2 regions of the Cellulomonas sp. SLBN-39 genome follow, and region 2 is predicted to be linked to the other one. Evidence: riboswitches for the same ligand, from Rfam matches in the RefSeq annotation. Region 2 holds a riboswitch; the other holds the start of a gene.
The links. Region 2 has a riboswitch for cyclic di-GMP ahead of FBY24_RS05230 (PKD domain-containing protein). Riboswitches for the same ligand answer to the same signal wherever they lie in the genome.

Region 1 (3,394 bases), 2.1 Mb from region 2:
ACGACGGTCGCCGGCGTGCTCGTGCTCCGTCGCGGCTGGCGCTGACCGGCGCGCGGACCCGCCGGGCCGCCGTCTCCGGTCGCCGACCGGGCCGGTCGCTGCGACCATCGTCGCGGGTGCTGGCGCGAGGCCAGGGGGTGGGGGCCCGAGACCCGAAGGAGCCGCGTGACCACGCTCGCCGCACGTCATCCGCAGCACGCCTGGGAGGTCGGCGCACGCGCCGGCTACGCCGTGAGCGGGCTGCTGCACGCCCTGATCGGGGTGCTCGCCCTCCAGCTGGCGCTGGGCTCGTCGTCCGCCGACGCGGACCAGTCGGGTGCGCTCCAGGCCGTCGCGGGCTCGCCGTTCGGCGCTGTCGTGCTGTGGTTCGCCGTCGTGGCGTTCGTCGCGCTGGGGGCCTGGCAGGCGGCCGCCGCGCTGCGCGGTGCCGGCCAGGACACCGCGGACCGCGTGAAGGCCGGGGCCAAGGCCGTCATGTACCTGGCGCTCGCCGCCACCTCGTACGCGTTCGCGCAGGGGTCGGGGTCGTCGAGCAGCGGCCAGACGTCGGACGCGACGGCCCAGCTGATGCAGGCGCCGGCGGGGAGGTTCCTCGTGGGTGCGGTCGGCCTGGGTGTCGTCGCCGTGGGCGTCTACCACGTGGTCAAGGGTGTGCGGAGGAAGTTCCTCGACGACCTGCGCAGCCTGCCGTCCGGTCGCGCAGGTCGTGCCGCGCGCTGGTGCGGCGTGCTCGGGTACGCCGCCAAGGGTGCTGCCCTGGTGGTCGTCGGCGGGCTGTTCGTCGTCGCCGCGGTGCAGCAGGACCCCCAGGAGGCCACCGGTCTGGACGGAGCGCTCACGGCGCTGCGCGACGCGCCGATGGGGACGGTGCTGCTCGTGCTGGTGGCCGCCGGTTTCGTCCTGTTCGGGGTGTACTGCTTCGTCCGGGCACGCTTCGGAAGCCTGTGACGTTTCACCCGCACTCGTCCCGCACGGTTGTTGCGTGGATGTCCCGTATGGGGCATAGTCATTCGTGTCAGCGACAACGGCAAACCCGCTGCAAGGCGGGGACGCAAAGCCACGGGGCCCACAGGGCCAGCCGAGCTACCGAACGACGAAGGAGCATGACCATGTCTGTCGACATCCCCGCCGCCCCCCTCTCGCAGGGTTCGCTCCTCACGCCTGGTGAGGTCGCGGTGCTCTTCCGGGTCGACCCGAAGACGGTCACCCGCTGGGCGCAGGCCGGCAAGCTCTCCGCGGTCCGCACCCTCGGCGGGCACCGCCGCTTCCACGAGGCCGAGGTCCGCCAGCTCCTCACCGGTGTGCCGCAGCAGCGCATCGGCCAGTGAGGTCCCGCCGCCCGCGCGGCGGCCAGCACGGCATCGGACGCCGGTGGTGACATCTGTCACCACCGGCGTCGTGCTGTGCGCCCCGCGGGTCGCCGGCCTGCGGGCAGGGCCCGCCCTGGTGGCCTCACCGGGTCGGGCGGCGGCTCCCGACATGAAAGGATCGCCCCATGGCTCTGCGTGAGATCCGCACCGTCGGCGACCCCGTCCTGCGCACCCCGTGCGACCCGATCACCGTGATCGACGACCGGGTGCGGACCCTCGTCGACGACCTCCTCGAGACCGTCGACATGGACGGCCGGGCCGGGCTGGCCGCGAACCAGATCGGCGTCGGCCTGCGGGCGTTCTCCTGGAACATCGACGACGAGATCGGCTACGTCCTCAACCCCGTCATCGTCGAGCTCTCCGAGGACGAGTACCAGGACGGTGACGAGGGCTGCCTGTCGGTCCCCGGCCTGTGGTACCCGACGCGGCGCGCCTGGTACGCGCGGGTCGTCGGGACCGACCTCGACGGCAAGGAGGTCACGGTCGAGGGCGTCGAGCTGATGGCCCGCTGCCTGCAGCACGAGGTCGACCACCTCGACGGCAAGCTCTACCTGGACCGCCTCGAGCGGTCGGTGCGCAAGAAGGCCATGCGCGCGATGCGCGAGCAGCTCTGACGGCACGGGTGCGCCCGCGCGGGTGATGCCGCGCGCGGCGTCTGGTGCAACCGGGCTCCCTGGTGCATCCTGTGCTCAGCACGCCGTGTGCGCTGTGACGTACTCCTGCACGGGTCCGAGGTCGTTGGGGAAGGCGACCCTCGAACCGCTCAAGGAGGACGACATGGCTGGTGGACTCACCCGCGGTGTACTTTTCGTGCACTCGGCGCCCCGTGCGCTCTGCCCCCACGTCGAGTGGGCGGCGGGCAACGTGCTGGACGCCCGCGTGAGCATGGACTGGACCGCGCAGCCCGCGGGCCCGGGGTTCTACCGGGCCGAGCACTCGTGGCAGGGCCCCGCGGGCACCGGCGCGCGCCTGGCGTCGGGCCTGCGCGGCTGGGCGCACCTGCGGTACGAGGTCACGGAGGAGCCGAGCACCGGGGTCGACGGCTCGCGCTGGAGCCACACGCCCGAGCTGGGCATCTTCCACGCCCAGACCGACGTGCACGGCAACGTCGTGGTGCCCGAGGACCGCATCCGCGCGGCGCTCGAGCACGCGGGCGACGCCCAGCGTCTGCGTGCCGAGCTGGACCTCGCGCTCGGCCAGGCCTGGGACGACGAGCTCGAGCCGTTCCGGTACGCCGGCGCCGGCGCGCCCGTGCGGTGGCTGCACCGCGTCGGCTGACTCCACGGCCTGAGCCAGGTCCCGGGACCTGCGTCCCGGGACCTGGCGCGCACCCAGGACTACCCTTCGCTCCTCCCAGGGATCCCCCAGGGAGCGCTCGTACGTTCTCCCATGCCAACGCTCCGCGCGACCCCGCGCCGCCGAGAGGGGAACACCCGATGCGCCCGACCACCCGCCGCCGCTCCTTCGCCCTGCTGTCCGGGATCGCCGCCGCGACCGTCCTCGCCGGCTGTGCCACCAGCTCCGCGACCGAGACGGGCTCCGGCACCGACGACGGCTCGACGCAGACCGGGACCGACGAGGCCGGCACCGACGACACCGCGGCCGGGACGGCCGACGGCACGGCGGACGACGACGCGGCCGCGACCGGCTCGACGTACACGGACGGCACCTACAAGGCCACGGGCGGCTACACGTCGCCCGGCGGGCCCGAGACCGTCGCGGTGAGCCTCACGCTCGCCGACGGCGTCGTCACCGCCGTCGAGGTCACCCCCGAGGCCACCAACGCCACGTCCCGGCAGTACCAGACGCAGTTCGCGTCCGGGATCGCCGACGAGGTCGTGGGCGTCGCGATCGACGACCTCGACGTCACCACCGTGTCCGGGTCCTCGCTGACCAGCGGCGGGTTCATGGACGCCGTCGCCCAGATCTCCGCCGATGCGGCCGCCTGAGACGACGTTCGACGCGATCGGCACCCGGTGGCGGATCACGACGCCGGAACCGCTCGCGGACCGGGTCCTGGCCCG
Region 2 (3,394 bases):
TGACGAGGGACAGACCGGGAGGATACGGGCGTGTGAACGCCGCCGGGGTCACTCTTCCGGGTCCGCGTCCGCACCTGTCCGGGCGATCGCCTGCGCCCGCCGGAGCACCGCGTCGAGCATGGGCGGCGTCAGCCGCCCGGTGAACGTGTTCTGCTGGCTGACGTGGAAGCACCCGAGCAGCGTCAGCGCGTCCGGCGCCCCTGACCTGCGCAGCGTCACCTCCGCGCCGTGCGCGAACGACGGCCGCGGGCGCGGCACCGCCCAGCCCTGCTCGGCGAGCGTCGCGAGGACCGCCTGCCAGCCGAAGCCGCCGAGGACGACGACCACCCGCGGCGCCACCAGCGCGAGCTCGCGGTCCAGCCACGGCCCGCACGTGCGGCGCTCCGCGGGCGTCGGGGCGTTGGCGGGCGGCGCGCAGCGCACCGGTGCGGTGACGCGCACGCCGTGCAGCTCCAGGCCGTCGCCGCGGGAGACCGAGGTGGGCTGCGACGCGAGGCCGACCCGGTGCATGGCGGCGAACAGGAAGTCGCCGGACCGGTCGCCGGTGAACATGCGGCCCGTGCGGTTGGCGCCGTGCGCGGCCGGCGCGAGCCCGACGACGAGCACCCCGGCGTCCGGGTCGCCGAAGCCCGGGACGGGACGGCCCCAGTACTCCTGCCCGCGGAAGGCGGCCCGCGGGTGCGCGGCGACGTCCTCGCGCCAGGCCACCAGGCGCGGGCACGCGCGGCAGCCGGTGACGGCGGCGTCGAGCGCGGCGACGTCGCCGCACGCGGCCGCGGCACGGGCCACGGAGGACGCGTCGTGCGGGGCTCCTCGTCCGGTCATCCCGGCATCCTCCCCGACCGCAGGCTTTTACCACTGAGCGCGCGTTCATGTCGTCCCAGGACGGGTGTGTCGCGGGTGAAACCCGCGAGGCGCCGCAGCGCCCCACGCTGCGACGTCGGTCTGGATGACCGAATCGTCGCATCCGGTCCCCCGCCTGGGACCCTTGCCGCACCGTCGCGCGGTTCCTACGGTGTCGGGATCACGAAAGGGCACACCCGTCGCGAGGCGGGGTCGCAAAGCCATGGGGCCCACGCGGTCCGCCAGGCTGCCGAACGAGGGGGCGTCATGCACGCAGCGCGCACGCATGTCCGGAAGCTGGTCACCACCGCCGTCGCCGTGGCGCTCGCCGCGGTCCTGCTGACCCCCACCGGGGCGTCGGCCGCCGGCCCGCCGGACGTGGCGCCCGACGAGGGGATGCTGTTCGGCGCGTTCGTCGCCAAGCGGTCCGAGCCCACCGTCGAGGCCGCCTACGCCGGGTTCGAGCAGAAGATCGACCGTCGTCTCGACCTGCAGCGCACGTACAGCCTGTGGGACGACACCATGCCGCCGCCGGTCGTGCAGGCGGGCCTGGCCGAGGGTCGCACACCCGTGCTGTCGATCGAGCCGCGGCTGCGCGACGGCTCGCGGCTGTCGTGGGCGTCGGTCGCACGCGGCGACCACGACGCCCGCATCCGCAGCCAGGCGGCGGGCATCAGGTCGCTCGGGGTGCCCGTCTTCCTGACGTTCCACCACGAGCCCGACTACGCGCCCGCCCACGGCACCGGCGCCGACTTCCGGGCCGCCTGGCGGCACTACGTGGAGACGTTCCGCGCGCAGGGCGTGACCAACGTCGTGTGGACGTGGATCGTCACGCCGACCGTCTTCATCAAGACGACCTCGGGGCCGACGGCGGCCGAGTTCTACCCCGGCGACGACGTCGTCGACTGGCTCGGGCTGGACGCCTACAACTGGTTCGGCTGCGCGTCGCACGTGCCCGCCGCCTGGCGGCCGATGGCCGAGATCGCCGGCCCGTTCCGCGAGTTCGGGCGGGCCCGCGGCAAGCCGCTGATGCTCGCCGAGTGGGGCTCGTCGGAGGACCCGGCGAACCCGACGCGCAAGGCCACGTGGATGCGCGAGTCCATGCAGACGCTCGCCTCGTGGCCTGAGATCAAGGCCGTCGTGTACTTCCAGCAGCACGGGACCTGCCCGTGGTGGGTCGACTCGAGCGCGACCTCGATGAGCGGGTTCAAGGACGCCGCCACCGTGCCGGCCGCGCACGGCGTGCCCAGCGCGTGGCTGCAGCCCTCGACCGTGCACGGCCCCGCCCCGCTCGCGGTGCGGTTCGACGCCTCCCGCAGCGCCGGGTCCCTGTCCACGACCGGCACCGGGGTCGCGTCGTGGCGGTTCGAGCCCGGCGACGGCTCCGCGGCGCGCACCGGCACCGGCACGCCCCCGTCCGACCTGACCCACACGTACACCACGGCCGGCACCCGCACGGCCCGGCTCACCGTCACCGACGCCCGCGGCCTGACGTCCGTCGACACCGTCGGCGTCAGCGCCGTCGCCCTGCCCACGCTGTCCACGTCCGCCAAGGCCATCACCACGACGAGCAGCGACCTGACCGCGTGGGTCAACCCCAACGGGCTGGCCGGCAGCACGCGGTTCGAGTGGGGCACCACCACCGCCTACGGCGCGAGCACCACGACCGCCGTCCCCGCCGTGACGTGGGCGGCCACGGTCGTGGGCCGGGCCACCGGGCTGACGCCGTCGACGACCTACCAGGTCCGGGTCACGGCCACGACCGACGCGGGCAGCACCGTGCGGACCACGAGCTTCAGCACCGCGGGCAGGCCCACCACGGCGAAGTCCTGGGCGTCGGGCACCACCCGGACCACGACGACGCTCGGAGCCAACGTCAACACCCGGCACGCCGCGAGCACCGTGTGGTTCGAGCACGGCACGACGTCCGCCCTCGGCAAGAAGACCACGGCCGTCACGATGGCCGCCGTCGGCTACGACATGTCCACCACGGCCGCCGTCAGCGGGCTCGCCCCGGCGACGACGCACTACTACCGCGTGGTCGCCCAGAACGCCCACGGCACCACCTACGGCCCCGTGCAGACCTTCCGCACCACGTCCTGACCGGCACGCACGACGACGGACCGCCGCGCGCCCCCGGGCACGGGCGGTCCGTCGTCGCTGGGCCGGGCACCGCCGTCAGCGCGGCACCTCGACGACGTCCTCCCGGACCGCGTCGAGCTCCTGCGGCGCGGTCCACACCTCCCAGTACGTGTTCTCCGGCGTCCCCACGGCCGGCTCGTCCGGGGGCGGGTACGTCCAGCCCTGCACGCGGACGCGGCCGTCGCTCACCTGGACGACCTCGACCTCGTGCCCGCGCCAGCGCGCCCACGTCGTCACCCGGACGATCCGCGTCACCGCGGTGCGAGGCACCAGCCGGCTCCGGACACCCCGGCCGTCCTCCTCGAACCCCGCGGGCACGGGCCCCTGCCCGGGGGCGAGCAGCCGCAGGCGCGGCTTGTGCGCCGACACGGCCGCGTACGTCTGCCCGTCGAGGTCGGCGTACACCCCC

Region 1: linked by a shared signal. The riboswitch ahead of FBY24_RS14685 (BldC family transcriptional regulator) and the one ahead of FBY24_RS05230 (PKD domain-containing protein) in region 2 are both predicted to bind cyclic di-GMP.

What each region holds. Positions count from the first base shown of each region.
Region 1 is NZ_VFOA01000001.1:3,224,169-3,227,562, forward strand. Features, by position in the region: gene FBY24_RS14675 (type II CAAX prenyl endopeptidase Rce1 family protein) at 1-45, shown strand, start outside; gene FBY24_RS14680 (DUF1206 domain-containing protein) at 166-948, shown strand; cyclic di-GMP riboswitch class I at 1,017-1,091, shown strand; gene FBY24_RS14685 (BldC family transcriptional regulator) at 1,110-1,328, shown strand; gene def (peptide deformylase) at 1,496-1,984, shown strand; gene FBY24_RS14695 (DUF3145 domain-containing protein) at 2,148-2,648, shown strand; gene FBY24_RS14700 (FMN-binding protein) at 2,807-3,319, shown strand; gene FBY24_RS14705 (FAD:protein FMN transferase) at 3,306-3,394, shown strand, end outside.
Region 2 is NZ_VFOA01000001.1:1,152,712-1,156,105, reverse strand. Features, by position in the region: gene FBY24_RS05235 (uracil-DNA glycosylase) at 49-825, opposite strand; cyclic di-GMP riboswitch class I at 1,024-1,098, shown strand; gene FBY24_RS05230 (PKD domain-containing protein) at 1,111-2,946, shown strand; gene FBY24_RS05225 (hypothetical protein) at 3,022-3,394, opposite strand, start outside.